DNA from 2 places in the Cupriavidus sp. DB3 genome. Region 1 is predicted to be linked to the other one. Evidence: riboswitches for the same ligand, from Rfam matches in the RefSeq annotation. Region 1 holds a riboswitch; the other holds the start of a gene.

What was found. Region 1 has a riboswitch for glycine ahead of gcvT (glycine cleavage system aminomethyltransferase GcvT). Riboswitches for the same ligand answer to the same signal wherever they lie in the genome.
Region 2: it holds a riboswitch for glycine, as region 1 does, so the genes downstream of both, K7G19_RS09270 (D-amino acid dehydrogenase) here and gcvT (glycine cleavage system aminomethyltransferase GcvT) in region 1, are expected to answer to the same signal.

What each region holds. Positions count from the first base shown of each region.
Region 1 covers NZ_JAIZPL010000004.1:107,315-116,923, reverse strand. The annotation lists gene K7G19_RS14080 (L-serine ammonia-lyase) at 1-212, opposite strand, end outside; gene K7G19_RS14075 (DUF421 domain-containing protein) at 287-820, opposite strand; gene gcvP (aminomethyl-transferring glycine dehydrogenase) at 971-3,889, opposite strand; gene gcvH (glycine cleavage system protein GcvH) at 3,966-4,346, opposite strand; gene gcvT (glycine cleavage system aminomethyltransferase GcvT) at 4,454-5,581, opposite strand; glycine riboswitch at 5,682-5,828, opposite strand; glycine riboswitch at 5,850-5,946, opposite strand; gene K7G19_RS14055 (UvrD-helicase domain-containing protein) at 6,156-8,240, shown strand; gene hemN (oxygen-independent coproporphyrinogen III oxidase) at 8,513-9,609, shown strand, end outside.
Region 2 covers NZ_JAIZPL010000002.1:787,518-797,126, reverse strand. The annotation lists gene K7G19_RS09285 (diguanylate cyclase domain-containing protein) at 1-1,839, shown strand, start outside; gene fumC (class II fumarate hydratase) at 2,002-3,408, shown strand; gene K7G19_RS09275 (diguanylate cyclase) at 3,574-4,557, shown strand; glycine riboswitch at 4,691-4,807, shown strand; gene K7G19_RS09270 (D-amino acid dehydrogenase) at 4,864-6,201, shown strand; gene K7G19_RS09265 (SDR family NAD(P)-dependent oxidoreductase) at 6,713-7,507, opposite strand; gene K7G19_RS09260 (ATP-binding protein) at 7,625-9,082, opposite strand; gene K7G19_RS09255 (response regulator transcription factor) at 9,082-9,609, opposite strand, start outside.

The sequences.
Region 1 (9,609 bases):
AGGCCGAGAATCACGCCCTTGTCGGTGCCGTGCCCCTTGCCGGTCGCGCCGAGCGAGCCGTACAGCTCGACCCGCACGCTGGCCACCTGCGGCAGCAGGCCGTCGCGCTCCAGTCCATGCGCGAACATGCCGGCCGCACGCATCGGTCCCACCGTATGCGAGCTGGACGGCCCGATGCCGACCTTGAACAGGTCGAATACGCTGACAGCCACGTTGGTCTCCTATCGTTTGCCGGCGGTTTGCCGGCTTCCGCCGCGGCTTGCCGTCCGGCCAGGCGCGATACGGGCTAGACCGGCCGATCGTCCTCGGGGCGTTCCCACAACGAGACGCCGGGGCCGGGCGGTTCCTCCGGCAGTTCCTTGCGCTTGAGCACGCTGATGGCGCCGTCGTTCTCCAGGATCGCGATATAGACGTCGTCCAGGCTGGCGCAGCCCTCGCGCCGCAATACCTTCATCAGATCGTCGCTGGTCAGCCGCGCGCCGTGCATGACCTTGTCGATCACCTTGCCATGGCGGATCAGCAGCTGGGGGTGGCCCTCGACCGCGTACTCGAACTTGCGGCTGCGCCAGCTGAGCCAGCTGACCAGCACGTTGATGCCGATCAGCGTGGCGGCGAGGATCAGGCCTGCGGATACCGACTTGTCATCGCCGACCATGGCGTTCTGCACGCCTTCGGACAGGATCAGCAGCAGGATCAGATCGAACGGGGTCATCTGTCCGATCTGCCGCTTGCCGCCCAGCCGCATCATGATCAGCAGCGCGAAATAGACGATCAGTCCTCGGACGATAAATTCCCACCACGGTGCGCTCATCTCCCACATCGACAGTCTCCTTACCGATGACAGCCCCGGCGCGAATGCCGGGAACTCAGGCCCGGACGCGGAACCGCGTCCGGGCGGCGATGGAGCCGCCGTGCCGGGATCGCCCGCAGTGCCCGCCGACTATGTGCCGACTGCCCGCGGACTGCCTGCTTACTCCTCGTACGCGCTCATCGGCACGCACGAGCAGAACAGGTTGCGATCGCCGTAGACGTTGTCGGCACGGCCGACCGGCGGCCAGTACTTCTGCGTCCGCAGCGAGGCGACCGGATAGGCGGCTTCCTCACGAGTGTACTTGTGGTTCCACTCATTGGCAGTGATGACCGCGGCGGTGTGCGGCGCGTTCTTCAGCGGGTTGTCCTCGCGGTCGAAGCTGCCGTCCTCGACACGGGCGATTTCCTTGCGGATCGCGATCATCGCGTCGATGAAGCGGTCCAGCTCGTGCAGCGCCTCGCTCTCGGTCGGCTCGATCATCAGCGTGCCCGGCACCGGGAAGCTCATGGTCGGCGCATGGAAGCCATAGTCCATCAGCCGCTTGGCGACATCCTCGTTGCTGATGCCGGTCGCCTTCTGGATCGGACGCAGGTCGAGAATGCACTCGTGCGCGATATGGCCGTTGCCGCCCGTGTACAGTACCGGGTAGTAGTCCGACAGCCGCTTGGCGACGTAGTTGGCCGCCAGGATCGCGTTCTCGGTGGCCGCCGTCAGGCCGCGCGCGCCCATCATCGCGATATACATCCACGAAATCGGCAGGATGCTGGCCGAGCCGTAGGGCGCGGCCGAGATCGCGCCGATGCCGTCTGCCGCGCGGCGGTAGCCGCTGCTGGCGTGGTTCGGCAGGAACGGCGCCAGATGCGCGCCGACCGCGACCGGACCCACGCCCGGGCCGCCGCCGCCGTGCGGAATGCAGAAGGTCTTGTGCAGGTTCAGGTGCGACACGTCGCCGCCGAACTGCCCCGGCGCCGCGGTGCCCACCATCGCGTTCATGTTGGCGCCGTCGACATAGACCTGCCCGCCGTGGCTGTGCACGATCTCGCAGATGCGCTGCACGCCTTCCTCGAACACGCCGTGCGTGGACGGATAGGTGATCATGATCGCCGCCAGGTTCTTGCTGTGCTGCGCGGCCTTCTTCTCCAGGTCGGCCAGATCGACGTTGCCGTCCTCGTCGCAGGCCACCACGACCACCTGCATGCCGGCCATCTGCGCGGACGCCGGATTGGTGCCGTGCGCCGACGACGGGATCAGGCAGATATTGCGATGGCTCTCGCCGCGGCTCGCGTGGTAGGCGTGGATGATCTGCAGGCCCGCGTACTCGCCTTGCGAGCCGGCGTTCGGCTGCAGGCTGACGGCGGCGTAGCCGGTGGCCGCGCACAGCATCGCCTCGAGCTGGGCGATCATTTCGCGGTAGCCGACGGTCTGGTCGTCCGGCGCGAACGGATGGATGCTCGAAAACTCGGGCCAGGTGACCGGAATCATCTCGCTGGTCGCGTTGAGCTTCATCGTGCAGGAGCCCAGCGGGATCATCGTGCGATCGAGTGCCAGGTCCTTGTCGGCCAGCATGCGCAGATAGCGCAGCATCTCGTGCTCGGCGTGATGCGTGTTGAAGACCGGATGCGTCAGGTAGGCGCTCTGGCGCGACAGCGCGGCCGGATAGCCGTCATCGGCCGCGGCTTCCAGGGCGTCGAAGGCCGGCACCGGCTTGCCCTGCGCGAAGATCTCCCACAGCGCGACCACATCGTCGCGGGTGGTGGTCTCGTCCAGCGAGATGCCGACATGCGCGGCACCGGCGCGGCGCAGATTGATGCCGCGCGCGGCGGCCGCGGCGTGGATCGCCTCGGTGTCGGCGCCGGTCTCGATCGTCAGCGTGTCGAAGAAGGTCGCATTGCTGCGCGCGTAGCCCAGCGCCTGCAGGCCGCCGGCCAGCGTCGCGGTCAGGCGATGCACGCGTTGCGCGATGCGCTTCAGGCCCTGCGGACCGTGGTAGACCGCGTACATCGACGCCATGACGGCCAGCAGCACCTGCGCGGTACAGATGTTCGAGGTCGCCTTTTCGCGGCGGATATGCTGCTCGCGCGTCTGCAGCGCGAGCCGGTAGGCCGGGTTGCCCTGCGCGTCGACGGTGACGCCCACCAGGCGGCCCGGCATCGAGCGCTTGTAGGCGTCCTTCACAGCCATATAGCCGGCGTGCGGGCCGCCGAAGCCGAGCGGCACGCCGAAGCGCTGCGAATTGCCGACGGCCACGTCGGCGCCCCAATCGCCGGGCGCGGTGAGCAGCGTCAGCGCCAGCAGGTCCGCCGCGGCGACCACCAGGCCGCCGGCCGCGTGGACCGCATCGGCGATCGCGCGGTAGTCCGCCACGTCGCCGTTGACGCCCGGGTATTGCAGCAGCACGCCGAAGGCATGCGCCTGCGCCGCGTCGGCGGCGGGACCGACCTTGACCTCGATGCCGAGCGGCAGCGCGCGCGTGCGCACCACTTCGATCGTCTGCGGCAGCACGTCGTCGGCCACATAGAAGGTATTCGACGCGTGCTTGTTCACGCGCTGCAGCAGCGTCATCGCCTCGGCCGCGGCCGTGCCTTCGTCGAGCATCGACGCGTTGGCGATATCGAGGCCGGTCAGGTCGGTGACCATCTGCTGGAAGTTCAGCATCGCTTCCAGGCGGCCCTGCGAGATCTCCGGCTGGTACGGCGTGTACGCGGTGTACCAGGCCGGGTTCTCGAAGATATTGCGCAGGATCACGCCCGGCGTCAGCGTGTTGTAGTAGCCCTGGCCGATGAAGCTCTTGAACACCTTGTTCTTGCCGGCGATGCCGCGCAGCTTGGCCAGCGCGGCTTCCTCGGTCAGCGGCTCGGTGAATTCGCCCAGCGGCATGCCGTCGCGGCGGCGGATCGCGGCCGGGATGATGGCATCCATCAGCGCGGCGCGGCTGTCGTAGCCCAGCACCTTCAGCATGTGCTGCTGTTCGGCGGCGTCGGGACCGATATGGCGGTGGGAGAAGGCGTCGCGAGCTTCGAGTTCAGCCAGCGAAGGGCGAGCGGATTGAGCGGCGTTCATGGGCAGGGGAGCGTTCATGGCAAGTGACTCGGAGAGGCGGGCCGGGACATGGTGGTCAGCCATGGCCCCCGGCGCCGCGGGCGGGGCGCCGGGCTCAGGCGCCGACGCTGGCCTTGTAGGCGTCGGCCGTCATCAGGCCGTTGACGTCGTCGCCGTTGGCCGGCTTGATCTTGAACAGCCAGGCGTCGAAGGCGTTGGCGTTGACGCTCTCGGGCGCGTCCTTGACGGCGTCGTTGACGGCGACCACCTCGCCGGCCACCGGCGCGTAGATGTCCGACGCGGCCTTGACCGATTCGACCACGGCCAGCGCGTCGCCGGCGCCGACCGTCTTGCCGACCTCGGGCAGTTCCAGGAAGACGATGTCGCCGAGCGCATCCTGCGCGTGATCGGTGATGCCGATCGTCAGCGTGCCGTCGGTTTCGACGCGCACCCATTCGTGCGACTCGGTGTACTTCAGGTCAGCGGGGAAATTCATCGAGATTCTCCAATTTCAGATTCTTGTGTCGCGCCGCCGCGTGCCATCGGGATGAAGGGGGCCGCGGGGCGCAGCGTGACCGGGTGGACGATGTCCGATGCGAGCTGTCAGCTCACGAGTGCCTTGCCATTGCGCACAAACGGCAGTTTAACCACAGTCGCAGTCAGTTTGCGGTCGCGGATCAGCACCTGGACTTCGCTGCCGAGCGCCACATCCTTGGGCAGGCGCGCGAAGGCGATCGATTGGGACAGCGTCGGGCTGAAGGTGCCCGACGTGATCTCGCCCTCGCCGGCGGCGGTCAGCACGGTCTGGTGCGCGCGCAGCACGCCGCCCTTGTCCCGCAGGATCAGGCCGGCGAACTGCTGGCGCTGGCCGTTGGCCACCAGCGCGGCCTTGCCGACGAAATCGCGCTCGCTCTGCAGGTCGACCGTCCAGGCCAGGCCCGCGTCGAGCGGCGAGGTGTGGATGTCCATGTCCTGGCCGTACAGATTCATGCCGGCTTCGAGGCGCAGCGTGTCGCGTGCGCCGAGGCCGGCGGGGCGCACGCCGGCGGCATGCAGCTTTTCCCAGACCGCGGCGACGTTGTCGGCCGGCACCACCAGCTCGAAACCGTCCTCGCCGGTGTAGCCGGTGCGGGCCACCATGATTTCGCCGATCGCGGGGTCCTCGACCACCATCGCGTTGAAGGGCTTGAGCGATTCGCTGGGCTGGGTCGACGGGAATGCGCTCCAGACCTTGGCACGCGCATTCGGGCCCTGCACGGCGACGATCGCCAGCGGGGTCGCGCTATCGAGAGCGTTATCGGTACGGCGCGGGGTGACCGTCACGCCGGCGCCGGTGTCGGCGTTGCGCTGGCGGATCCAGTCGATATCGCCGGTCGCGGTGCTGGCGTTGACCACCAGGCGGAAGCGGTCCTCGGCGAAGAAGTAGACGATCAGGTCGTCGATCACGCCGCCGTTCGGGTCGAGCATGCAGGAATACAGCGCCTTGCCCGGGGTTTGCAGCTTGTCGACGTTGTTGGCGAGCAGTCCGCGCAGGAAGGCGCGGGTATTGGGGCCGGCGAGGTCGACGACGCACATGTGCGAGACGTCGAACATGCCCGCATCGCTGCGCACCGCGTGGTGTTCCTCGATCTGCGAGCCGTAGTTGACCGGCATGTCCCATCCGCCGAAATCGACCATGCGGGCGCCGAGGGCGCGGTGGATGGCGTTGAGGGGCGTGGCCTGAAGCGTCATGGATTCCTCGGAGCGTGGCATCGTTCGGTCCGGCGCGCGCGGCGCGCCAAACAAAAAAAGGGTCATCCGTCGCGCGGCTCGGTGCGAACCGTCGCGACGGATGACCCCCTCTGTCCTCGATACCTGAGAGATTACGGCCCGGCTTGCCGTCCTCGTCGGACTGACTGGCCACGCCGTGCGCCCCTTCGGTGGACACGCTCATCATCCGGCTGATGAATGACGGGTGTCGCTCTCCAGAGTTCGGCATACATCGTGTGCATGCTGCATGCCGATCCGCCCGGTCCATGGTGCCTGAGAGTTTTCGGGTGATTCCCCTTCGGCGGCGCGAATGACGATACAGTCGCGCGCTCTCCCGGACGGATGGCGCGACTCTAACCGCAGCCTTGGCGGCTGTCAACGCGAGAGCGGCGCGTCGCAGGAGTCGGTTCCGGAGCCTCGGCCGGACCCGCCCCCGTGTTAACATCGCCGGCTTCGACCCATTCGCGACCCGTCCCCCAACGCGTCGCGCCTGCGGCCCGCGTCCCTTGCGATGCCGTACGACCTCCGGCTGTACCCGACCTCCGATCCCCGACCGATGACCCACGGACTGAACGCCGCCCAATCCGAAGCCGTCCGCTATCTGGACGGCCCCTGCCTGGTGCTCGCCGGCGCGGGCTCGGGCAAGACCCGGGTGATCACGCAGAAGATCGCGCATCTGATCGAGGACAAGGGCTTCGAGCCCCGCCATATCGCCGCGGTGACCTTCACCAACAAGGCCGCCAAGGAGATGCAGGAGCGGATCGCCAAGCTGATGGAGGGCAAGACCCGCGACGGCAAGCGCATTCCGCTGCGCCAGCTGACCGTCTGTACCTTCCACTCGCTCGGCGTGCAGATCCTGCGCGCCGAGGCGGAGCACCTGGGCCTGAAGCCGCAGTTCTCGATCATGGACGCCGACGACTGCTTCGGCCTGATCCAGGAACAGCTGGCGACCACCGACAAGAAGCTGATCCGCAGCGTGCAGAGCACGATCTCGCTGTGGAAAAACGGCATGGTCGATCCGGAAACCGCGATCGCCGAGGCCACCGATGCCGACCAGCACCAGGCCGCGCTGATCTACCGCAACTACGTCGCCACGCTGGCGGCCTACCAGGCGGTCGACTTCGACGACCTGATCCGTCTGCCGGCCGAGCTGTTCGCCCGCGACGAAACCGTGCGGCTCAAGTGGCAGAACCGGCTGCGCTATTTCCTGGTCGACGAATACCAGGACACCAACGCCTGCCAGTACCAGCTGCTGAAGCTGCTGGCCGGCGGCTCGCATCTGCGCGCGCCCGCCTTCACCGCGGTCGGCGACGACGACCAGGCGATCTACGGCTGGCGCGGCGCCACGCTGGACAATCTGCGCCTGCTGCAGACCGACTTTCCGAACCTGAAGGTCATCAAGCTGGAGCAGAACTATCGCTCCACGGTGCGCATCCTGCAGGCGGCCAACGCGGTGATCGCCAACAATCCCAAGCTGTTCGACAAGACGCTGTGGAGCGAGCACGGCATGGGCGATCCGATCTCCGTGACGCAGATGAACGACGAGGAGCACGAGGCCGAGTCGGTGGTGTTCAAGCTGTCGGCCCACAAGTTCGAGCGGCGCGCGCAGTTCCGCGACTACGCGATCCTTTATCGCGGCAACCACCAGGCGCGGCTGTTCGAACAGATCTTGCGCCGCGAGCGCATCCCGTATGTGCTGTCCGGCGGGCAGAGCTTCTTCGACAAGGCCGAAATCAAGGACATCTGCGCCTACCTGCGGCTGATCGCCAATCCGGACGACGATCCCGCCTTCATCCGCGCGGTCACTACGCCGCGGCGCGGCGTCGGCAATACCACGCTGGAGGTGCTGGGGACCTTCGCCGGCCAGGCCAAGGTCTCGCTGTTCGAGGCGGCGATGATGGGCGGCATCGAAGGCAAGCTGCAGCCGCGCCAGCTCGAGCCGCTGCGCACCTTCTGCGAGGCGATGGTGCGGCTGGCGGACCGCGCCGCGCGCGACCCGGCCACCGAGGTGCTCGACGACCTGATGGAAGGCATCCACTACGAAGCCTATCTGTACGACACCTTCGACGAGCGCCAGGCCCAGGCCAAATGGACCAATACGCTCGAGTTCCTCGACTGGCTCAAGCGCAAGGGCACCAAGCCGGAGGCCGCCGATGGCGAGGCGACCGGCTTCGACACCGCCGATGGATTTGGCGACGAGGGCAAGAACCTGCTGGAGCTGACGCAGACCGTCGCGCTGATGAGCATGCTCGAAGGCCGCGAGGAAGATCCCGACGCGGTGCGGCTGTCGACGCTGCACGCGTCCAAGGGCCTCGAGTATCCGCATGTGTTCCTGGTCGGCGTGGAGGAGGGCATCCTGCCGCATTGCCGCGAGGACGAGGATCTGAGCGACGAGAAGATCGAGGAAGAGCGCCGCCTGATGTATGTCGGCATCACGCGCGCGCAGCGCAGCCTGCATATCAGCTGGTGCAAGAAGCGCAAGCGCGCGCGCGACACCTACTCGTGCCAGCCGTCGCGCTTCATCGGCGAGATGAAGCTCGAGGAGGCCCCGGCACCGAAGGACGAGACGCCGGCGATGAGCCCGAAGGACCGGCTGGCGGGCCTGAAGGCGCTGCTCGGCACCAAGGCCACTACCGGCTGAAGCGGCTGAGGGGGCTGAGGGGGCTGAGGGGGCTGAGGGGCTGAGGCGCAGCGCCGGGTACGCCCGTCCCTTCGTATCGGCGTCGATACAAGGCAGCCAGGGCCTGCAACATCCGGCTGCTACGGTGGCGGATCGCCGATCGGACTTTGAGGGCGCAGGCGCGTGGCGCCGAAGCGCCGAGAGAACAGCCGAATCGCCGGCCCTTGATGTCGATCAAGTCCTGCGCACGCTGGTCTGGCTAGCATCGAAGCGGATTCCTCAGAAGGCCGCCGATGGCAACGACCGTTCCGCATTTCGCTTCCGAAGTCGCTTCCGAAGCCGTTCCCGAAGTCCCTGCCGAAGCCGCTTCCCCAGCCGCTCAGCATGCCGCCATCCGCCGCGGCGATCTCGCCGATTTCCGCGCGCTCGCCGAACGCATCGACGTGAACGGACCACGCTACACCTCGTATCCGACCGCCGACCGCTTCGATGCGGGGTTCGGCGACGAGGCGTATCTGTCCGCGCTGGACGACTGCCGGGCAGGGGGCGCCGCCGCGCCGCTGTCGCTCTATCTGCATATCCCCTTCTGCGAGAACATCTGCTACTACTGCGGCTGCAACAAGATCATCACGCGCGACCACGGCCGCAGCGCGCGCTACGTTCGCTACCTGGCGCGCGAGATGGCGCTGGTGGCGGCCCGCCTGGGCGAGTGCCGGCCCGTCGTGCAATCGCACTGGGGCGGCGGTACGCCGACCTTCCTCGATCCCGCCGAAATGCGGCAGGTCATGGCCGCGCTGCATCGGCACTTCGATCTGCGGCCGGACGGCGAGCATTCGATCGAGATCGATCCGCGCCGCGTCGACGACGAACGGATGGCGCTGCTCGCCGAGCTCGGCTTCAACCGCGTCAGCCTAGGCGTGCAGGACTTCGACCCCGAGGTCCAGGCCGCGATCCATCGCGTGCAGCCGGTGCAGGACACGCGCCGCGTGGTCGCCGCCTCCCGACGGCTCGGCTTCCTGTCGATCAGCATGGACCTGATCTACGGCCTGCCGCACCAGACGGCGGCCCGCTTCGGCGCCACCATCGAGCGCGTGCTGGAGATGCGGCCCGACCGCCTGTCGCTGTACAGCTACGCGCATCTGCCGCATGTCTTCAAGCCGCAGCGTCGGATCGACGAGGCCACGATGCCGTCGGCCGGCGAAAAGCTGGACATCCTGGTCTCGGCCATCGAGCGGCTGACCGCGGCCGGCTACGTCCATATCGGCATGGATCACTTCGCGCTGCCCGACGACGCGCTCGCCCGCGCCCAGCGTGAGGGACGGCTGCAGCGCAACTTCCAGGGCTATGCGACCCATGCCAGCCATGACCAGCTCGGCTTTGGCATCTCGGC
Region 2 (9,609 bases), on a different contig from region 1:
GCGCAGCAGGATTCCGTGGTCAAGCTGACCGCGGAGCAACTGGACACGGCGGTCGGCGATCGCCTGATCCTGCTCGAACACCTGGCCCCGCAGTTCAAGACCATGATGGACGCGCCGCCCGCCCAGTTGCAGGCGATGCTCAGCCGCGCGCTGCCGATTCCCGGCACCTTCAACAGCGCCGTCGTGGTCGACGCCAGGGGCATGCTGCTGGCCCGCGACGGCACCGTGGTATCGGTCGCGGACCGCACCTACTTTCGCGAGACCGCACGCACGCTGGCGCCCGTGATCAGCCCGCCGATCCGGGCGCGGGCCGATGGTTCGGTCGGCGTGCTGCTGGCCGTGCCGATCGTCTCGGACGACAAGACCTTCCTCGGACTGGTAGGCGGCTGGATCGACCTGGGGCGCTCCAACTTCCTGGTGGAGGTGCCGCACAGCCCGATCGGCAGCACCGGCTTCTATTGCCTGGTCTCGGCCGGGCCTCAACCGGTCTACGTGCAGCACCGGTTGCAGCAGCAGGTGGGACGACCGGCGCGCGCCCAGGGCGAGACCTGCGGGGTGCAGGCGCAACCGGCCACGTTCGAGTTCCTGACCCCGCGCGAGCCGGTCATCGCACGGTATCTGATGGCCACCACCGGCTGGGAACTGGTCGCGGTGCTGCCGGCCAAGGAAGCCTTCCAGCCCTTGCACGCGATGCAGCAGCGCTTCCTGCTGTGGTCCGCGGTGGCCGTCGGCATGGTGGCGATGCTGAACTGGTTCGCGGTGCACTGGATGTTCGCGCCGCTGGCGCAGTTGCGGCGCGTGGTGCGCGACAGCGCGCGCGACCTGTCGGCCTTCGAGCGGCTGTCGACCGATCGCCACGACGAGATCGGCGTGCTGGCGCGCGCCTTCGCCCGGCTGATGCGCGACGTGCGCGAGCGCCGCGAACAGCTGCATCGCAGCGAGGCGCGCCTGCGCGCGGTCACCGACACGCTGCCCTCGCTGCTGGCCTTCATCGACACCGAAGAGCGCTACGTCTTCAACAACCTCGCCTACGAGCGCACCTTCGGCATTCCGCTCGATCAGCTGCGCGGCATGACGCTGCGCGAGCTGCTGGGCGAGGCCCGCTACGCGCGCATCCAGCCGTATCTGCAGCAGGCGCTGGCCGGCACCGCGGTCACCTTCGAGACCGAATTCCACGACCCCGACTACCACTGCACCGAGACCAATTTCCGGCCCGAGTGGAGTGCCGACGGCAGCCGCGTCGAGGGCGTGCATGTCCACGTGCAGGACATCACCGCGCGCAAGCTCGAGACGCTGCGGCTGGCGCAGATCTCGCGCCTGGACCACCTGACACAGCTGCTGAACCGCAGCGCCTTCGAGACGCGGCTCGCGGAGGCGATGGCGCGCAGCCGTTCGCAGGAGCGCTTGATGGCGCTCCTCTACCTCGACATGGACCGCTTCAAGGCGGTCAACGACCACTATGGGCACGCGGCCGGCGACCAGCTGCTGCAGAGCTTCGCCAAGCGCGTGCAGCGCTGCGTGCGCGAGCGCGACGCGGTGGCGCGCCTGGGCGGGGACGAGTTCGCCATCGTGATGGAGGACATCGACCGGCCCGATGTCGCGGTGCGCGTGGCCGGCGCGATCCTGCATTCGGTGGGCCGGCGCTTCTTCATCGAAGGCGCCTTCGTCGACGTCAATGTCAGCATCGGCATCGCGCTGTACCAGGGTGCCCCGATCACATGGCAGCAGCTGGCCAAGGAGGCCGATGCGCTGCTGTACCGCGCCAAGGACGGCGGACGCGGCCGCTTCGAGATCGGCCCGCCGGAGCTGGCGAACCGGTCGCGCGAGGCGCGCTCGTAGGGCCGCCTTCGCCGCCTTTGCCGCCTTCGCCGCCTTCGCCGCCGGGGCCGCCCTGCGTCGGCGCCACGGGCGGATCCGGCAGCGGCGGCACCGGCGGCAACCCGAGCATTGGCGGCGTATCCTAGAAGACCGATTCGTACCGTTCGTTCACAGGAGCCAGTCATGTCAGACCAGCAGCCCCCAGCGACCCGCATCGAACAGGACAGCCTGGGCCAGGTACCCGTCCCCGCCGACCACCTGTGGGGCGCGCAGACCGAGCGCTCGCGCCAGAACTTCCGCATCGGCAACGAGAAGATGCCGCCGGCGCTGATCGAGGCATTTGCGATCCTGAAGCTGTGCGCGGCACGCGCGAACCGCGAGCTGAACGTGCTCGACGCGGGGCTGGCGCAGGCGATCGAACAGGCCGCGGAGGAGATCATCGCCGGCCAGTGGCCCGACGAGTTTCCGCTGTCGGTCTGGCAGACCGGCTCGGGCACGCAGACCAACATGAACCTGAACGAGGTGATCGCCAACCGCGCGATCCAGCTGCTCGGCGGCGAGGTCGGCAGCAAGCGGCCCGTTCATCCCAACGACCACGTCAACGCGAGCCAGTCGTCCAACGACAGCTTCCCGACCGCGATGCATATCGCCGCGGCGCGTGCGGTGCAGCGCCAGCTGCTGCCGGCGCTGGAGACGCTGCAGAAGACGCTGGGCAGCAAGGTCGAGGCCTTCGCCGATATCGTCAAGGTCGGCCGCACCCATCTGCAGGATGCCGTGCCGCTGACGCTGGGCCAGGAGTTCTCCGGCTACCAGGCGCAGGTGGCCGACGCGCAGGCGCGGCTGCACCAGGCCGTGCTGCGCGCGATGCCGGTGCCCCAGGGCGGCACCGCGGTCGGCACCGGCCTCAATGCGCCGGCCGGCTTTGCCGCCGCCTTCGCGCGCGCGCTGGCCGACTACACCGGCCTGCCGTTCGAACCGGCGGCCAACCGCTACGCGTTGCAGGCCGCGCACGACGCGCTGGCCGACCTGTCCGGCGCGCTCAATACCACGGCTTCGTCCTTCCTGAAGATCGCGCGCGACTTCATGCTGCTGGGTTCGGGCCCGCGCGCGGGCTTTGCCGAACTGCAGCTGCCGGCCAACGAGCCGGGTTCGTCGATCATGCCGGGCAAGGTCAATCCGACCCAGGCCGAGGCGCTGGCGATGGTCTGCTGCCGCGTGATCGGCAACCACACCACCATCACGCTGGCCAACGGCCTGGGCACGCTGGAACTGAACGCTTACAAGCCGGTCATCGTTTACAGCCTGCTGCAGTCCGTTACACTGCTGGCCGACGCGGCGGCCAGCTTCGCCGAACACATGGTGGCCGGCGTCGAAGCGGACCGGGCGCGCATCGCCGAGCTGCTCGAACGGTCGCTGATGCCGGTCACCGCGCTGAATCCGCATATCGGCTACGACAAGGCGGCCGAAATCGCCAAGCTCGCGGTGGCCCGCAACCTGTCGCTGCGCGAGGCGGCGATCGCCTCCGGCCATGTCACCGCCGAGCAGTTCGAGCAGTGGATCGATCTGAAGGGGATGACGCGCGAGGTGTAGCGCCGCGGCGCACCGGTGCTGGCGGACGCGTCCACGACCGCGCATGCGGCCGCCCACACATGGAACGACCCTATCGACCGGCCCCGCGCTGCCGCGGCGGCCGGCGACAAACCCGCTTGAGACGGGCAGACGACGATCGGGGATAACAACGATCGCATTGACGAGATGATTCCTGCTCCCATTCCCGCCGATGACCAGCGGCGCCTCGACGCGCTGTACTCGCTGAACCTGCTCGATACCGCCGCCGAAGAGCGCTTCGACCGGCTGACCCGCCTGGCCAGGCGGCTGTTCGACGTGCCGATCGCGCTGGTCAGCCTGGTCGATGCCAGGCGCCAGTGGTTCAAGTCCTCGTTCGGCCTGGCCGTGCGCGAAACGCCGCGCGAGCAATCGTTCTGCGGCCATGCGATTTTGCGCGACGACCTGCTGATCGTGCCCGATGCGCTGCAGGACCAGCGCTTTCACGACAACCCGCTGGTCACGGGCGCGCCCGGCGTGCGTTTCTATGCCGGCTGCCCGCTCGCGGTACGGGGGGGCGCCAAGGTCGGCACGCTGTGCCTGATCGACACCGAGCCGCGCGAGTTCGACAAGGACGATCAGGCGCTGCTGCACGATCTGGGTCGCCTGGCCGAGCAGGAACTGGAGTCGGCGCAACTGGCCTCGATGGACGACCTGACGAGGCTGTCGAACCGCCGCGGCTTCTCGGCGCTGGCGCAGCATGCGCTGGCGGTCTGCCAGCGCCAGGGAATGCCCGTCACACTGCTGTTCTTCGACATGGACGGCTTCAAGGCCATCAACGACCGCTTCGGGCACGCCGAGGGCGATCTGGCGCTGGCCGCCTTCGCCGACCACCTGCGCCAGGCCTTCCGCGAGTCCGACCTGATCGGACGGCTGGGCGGCGACGAGTTCGTCGTGCTGCTGGTCGACGCCTCGGCCGACCAGTGCGACGCGATGCTGGCCCGGCTGCGGCAAGTCGTGGACGCGTACAACGCGCAGAGCCAGCGCGGCTATGCGCTGGATTTCAGCGCCGGCGCGGTCGCCTTCGATCCCGCCCGGCACACCGGCATCGCCGACCTGCTGGCGCAGGCCGACCAGGCGATGTACGCCAACAAGGCACGCAGGAAGGGAACGCCGCCCGCCGCGCCACAGTAACTCGCGTTGCGGCCGCCGCCGCGCCGTGTTACTGTCCGCCCATCCAGGAGAAAGCGAGCCTGCGGCGCGACAGCGCGGCGGCAGCGCTGCCGAAGGCGTACCCCCGAAACGCTCAGGTACCGAAGACTGGAGACGACAACGAACTGGAGAGCGCCGCCATCATGATTGAACGATGACGGCCGCCGAAGGGGCAAACCGGGTCCGGGGCGGACGCGGTGAATCTCTCAGGCAAAAGGACAGTGGGGGCAGCCGGGTTGGCATCGACGATGCCGGCCGGCTGCCCCTTTTTGCATCCTGGAGCCTGAAATGAAAGTCATCGTGATGGGGGCCGGCGTGATCGGCGTGGCCTCGGCGTGGTATCTGTCCAAGGCCGGCCATGAGGTCGTCGTGCTCGAGCGCAATGCCGGCGCGGCACGCGAAACCAGCTTCGGCAACGGCGGCCAGATCTCGGTCAGCCATGCCGAGCCCTGGGCCAACCCCTCGGCGCCGCTGAAGCTGCTCAGCTGGCTGGGACGCGAGGACGCACCGCTGCTGTTCCGCCTGCGCGCCGACCCGGCGCAATGGTCGTGGGGGCTGAAGTTCCTGCGCGAATGTCCGGCCCGGCGTTCCACCCGCAACATGATCCAGCTGCTCAACCTCGGCACCTACAGCCGCGCCAGCCTGCAGGCGCTGCGCGCCGAGACGGGGATCGAATACGATCATCTGACCCGCGGCATCCTGCACTTCTATACCAGCCAGAAGGAATTCGACGCGGCCATCGAGCCGGCGCGCATCATGCGCGAGCTGGGCTGCGAGCGCCGCGTGATCGGTCCCGACGAAGTGGTGAAGCTCGAACCGGCGCTGGCCTCGATCGCGCCGCGGCTGGCGGGCGCCACCTACACCAGCGAGGACGAGTCCGGCGACGTGCACCGCTTCACCACCGGGCTGGCCGCGCTGTGCGAGGCGCGCGGCGTGCGCTTCCGCTACGGCGTGCGCGTGCAGCGGCTGCTGGCCGAAGGCGGTCGCATGCGCGGGGTCGAGATCGCCGACGAGACCGGCGCCTACACCTTCGAGCAGGCCGACGCCTATGTGCTCGCGCTCGGCAGCTTCAGCCCGATGCTGGCGCGGCCGCTCGGCGTCAAGCTCGATATCTATCCGGCCAAGGGTTATTCGGCCACGCTGCCGGTGCTCGACCCGGAGCGCGCGCCAAGCGTCAGCCTGACCGACGACGAGTACAAGCTGGTGTTCTCGCGTCTGGGCGACCGGCTGCGCATCGCGGGCACCGCGGAGCTCAACGGCTATTCGATGGAGCTGAACCCGGTGCGCTGCGAGGCGATCGTGCGGCGCACGCTGGAGATCTTCCCCGGCGTCAGCCGCCCCGAACTGGCGCGCTACTGGACTGGCCTGCGACCCGCGACGCCGGGCAACGTGCCGTATATCGGCGCGAGCGCGGTGCAGGGGCTGTACCTGAACACGGGCCATGGAACGCTGGGCTGGACCCACGGCTGCGGCTCGGGACGCGCGATCGCCGAGCTGATCAGCGGCCGCGTGCCGGAGGTGGACTTTGGCTTCTGCGGTCCGCTGCCGGAGGCGCCACGGATGGCGCGGCCGCTCGCGCCGGTGGTGGCGGCGCGTGCCGCCGCGTCGGAGCCGGCAGAGGTCTAATCCGGGGTCTGATCCGGGGTCTTATACGGATCTGATACGGGCCTGAAACAACGACACCGGCGCGGCATGGCATCGCCATGCGCGCCGGTGTTTTCGTTTCATCGTTGGCGTGGATGCGTCCGGGCACGCCTCGGGCACGCCTTGGAGATGCATCAGGACAAGCATCGGAACACGTGTCGAGCATGCATCGCGCACGCACCGGCCCCCGCATGCCGGCGAAAGCGTACCCGTTTCTGCGTGCCCCTCGCGCAAACCGTACCCGTTTCTGCGTACCCGTTCGTGAGCGTCGATGGGCCGGCTGATTGCGATGAAACCGCCGGTAAAACCGGCGCGCCGGCAGGCGAGGGATAGCGGCGCCGTACCCGTTTCTGCGTCGCGCGAACTCGATGAAGACAGACGCCGCGCGCGGAGCGTACCCATTTCTGCGTACCCCGCGGTGGTGCGAAATGAAGTCCGGCGCGATCGCGATGCAGCGGCATCGCACCGTTGCACCATCCCGCCGCTGCCAGGCTCAGGCGATGGTATCCACCACGCCACCATCGACCCGCAACGCGGCGCCGGTGGTCGCCGATGCCTGCGGCGAACAGACGTAGACCACCATGTGCGCGACCTCTTCCACCGTGGCCGCGCGCTGGAGGATCGAGCTGGGCCGATGCGCCTTGACGAACTCGGCGGCCGCCTCCTCGATCGACAGCCCCGCCTTCTCCGCGTCCTCCCGCAGCATCTCGCGCAGGCCGTCCGACAGCGTCGGCCCCGGCAAGACCGCGTTGACGGTCACGCCGGTGCCGCTGAGCCGTTTGGCGAGGCCGCGCGATACCGCCAGCTGCGCGGTCTTCGAGAAGCCGTAATGGATCATGTCCTCCGGCGTGTTCAGCGCGGACTCCGACGAGATGAACACCACGCGGCCCCAGCCGTTCGCCGCCATCGCCGCCGTATACGCCCGCGCCAGCCGCACGCCCGACATCACGTTGACATCGAAGATGCGGGTCCAGTCCTCGTCGCTCAGTTCGTAGAAGTCGCGCGGACCGTAGATGCCGGCGTTGTTGACCAGAATGTCCACGGCCGGCTCGGCGGCCACGATGGCATCGCACCCCTCGGCGCCGCCGACGTCGGCCGCGACGCCGCGCACCGTGGCGCCCGGCACCTCGCGCACCACGTCGGCAATGGCGCCCTCGACGGTGTCCTGCTTGCGGCCATTGACGATGACGGTGGCGCCGCTGCGCGCGAGGCCGATGGCGATGGCCAGCCCGATGCCCGCGGTGGAGGCGGTGACAAGGGCGGTCTTGCCGGTGAGATCGATCTGCATGAGTACCTCCTGAATCAATGGGACAGCAGGGCAGAGGATGCAAACGGTTGGCGAAAGCCGTACGCAGAAACGGGTACGCTATTGGAGAAAATCGCCACCACCGCCGTATGCCGCGGACTAGTGGCGGCGTTCGCCTCGTGCGTCGCCCGCTGCGGGAAACACCACGCGCACCCGCAGCCCCGGCTCGTTATCTTCCAGCGACAGCGTGGCGCGATGCACCTGGGCGATCTCGTCGACGATGGCCAGGCCCAGGCCGCTGCCGCCGCTCGGTGCATCGGGCAGGCGGTAGAAGCGATCGAGCACGCGGGCGCGCTGCTCGGGCGGGATGCCGGGACCGTTGTCGGCGACCATCAGCGCGACGCCGCCCGCATCCGCGCGCTGCACGCGCACGTCGACCTTGCCGCCGGCCGGCACATAGCGCAGGGCGTTGTCGATCAGATTGGTCAGCAGGATGCGCAGCGCGTCGGGGTCGCCCTGCACGGTCAGCCCGGCCGAGTCTCCATCGCGGCCATCGTGACCGCTGTCGCCATCGTGACCAACCCGACCATGGCGACCATCCCCACCATGGCGACCATCGGCACCGCCATCGCCATCGGTAGTGTCGAGCCCCAGGTCGATATGCCGATCGAGAGCGGCCTGCGTCATCTCGCCGACCACCGCCGCGGCCAGCTCGCGCAAGGCGACCGGCTGATGGCCCGCGACGGCCGCGCCGGGCTCGTGGCGCGCGAGCGTCAGCAACTGCGTCACCAGATGCGTCAGCCGCTCGAGCCCGTCGCGCAGATTGCCAACCGCCTCGCGGCGCGCCGGCTCGCTGTCGGCGCGTTCGACCAGTTGCGCCTGCAGCTGCAGCGCGGTCAGCGGCGTGCGTAGCGCGTGCGCGGCATCGGCGATGAACGCGCGCTGCGTGTCGATCGCGTCGGACAGCCGCGCCAGCAGCAGGTTGAGCGCCTCGGTCAGCGGCGCGATCTCGGCCGGCATCTGCGCCACCGCCAGCGGCGACAGCGCATTGGCGTCGCGCTTGCCCACCTGCCGCGCGATCTCGCGCACCGGCCGCAGTCCGCGGCCCACCGCCAGCCAGACCATCCAGCCCAGCAGCGGCAGCAGCAACAGCAGCGGCGCCACCGTGCGCAGCGCCATCCGCGCCGCCACTTCGCGGCGCGCGCTCATCGGCTGCGCGATCTGCACCACCGCCGGCCCGAGCTGCACGCTGTAGATGCGGAACTCGCCGTCGTCGGTGCGCACATTGGAGAAGCCGAGCTCCGCGCGCGGCGGCAGCGACGGCCGCGAATGCGACAGATAGAGGCTGCGGCCGGTGCCGTCCCAGATATGGATGACCACGTCCTCGTCGGAGCGGAACAGGTTGTCGGTGCCGGGCGGCAGCGGCGGCGGCAGCGATGGCATCGCCGGGCCGCTGAACTGGCTCGGCAGCGCGAGCGCGACCTGGCGCATCTGGTAGTCGAACAGCGCGTTGGCCTCCTGCCGGGCCTGGCCGTAGATCAGCGCGGTGGCGGCGGCGATGCCGGCCAGCAGGCCGAGCGCCAGCCACCACAGCAGGGTCCGCTGGATCGATCGCATCAGCGCGCTCCTCCAGCGGCTTCATTGTCCTTGCCGCCGTCTTTCTTGCTGCCCGTCTCGCTGCCCGTCTCGCTGTCCTTCTCGCCGCCGTTGTCCCCCTGCTGCACGCCTTCATCGAGCTTCGGGCAGACATAACCGACACCGCGGATATTGCGGATCAAACCCTGGCCGAGCTTCTTGCGCAGCGCGTGGATATAGACCTCGACCGTGTTGCTGCCCACCTCGTCGTCCCAGCCGTACAGCTTCTCCTGCAGCTGCGGCACCGACCAGACCTTGCCCGGACGCGCCAGCAGCGCCGCCAGCAACGCGTATTCGCGCGCCGACAGATGGACCGGCTCGCCCGACAACGTGACTTCGCGCGTGGCCGGATTGAGCACGATGGCGCCGTAGCGGACCAACGGCTCGGCGCGGCCCTGCGCGCGCCGCGCCAGCGCGTGGATGCGCGCCACCAGCTCCTGCAGGTCGAAGGGCTTGACCAGATAGTCGTCGGCCCCGGCGTTCAATCCGGCGACGCGATCGGCGACCGC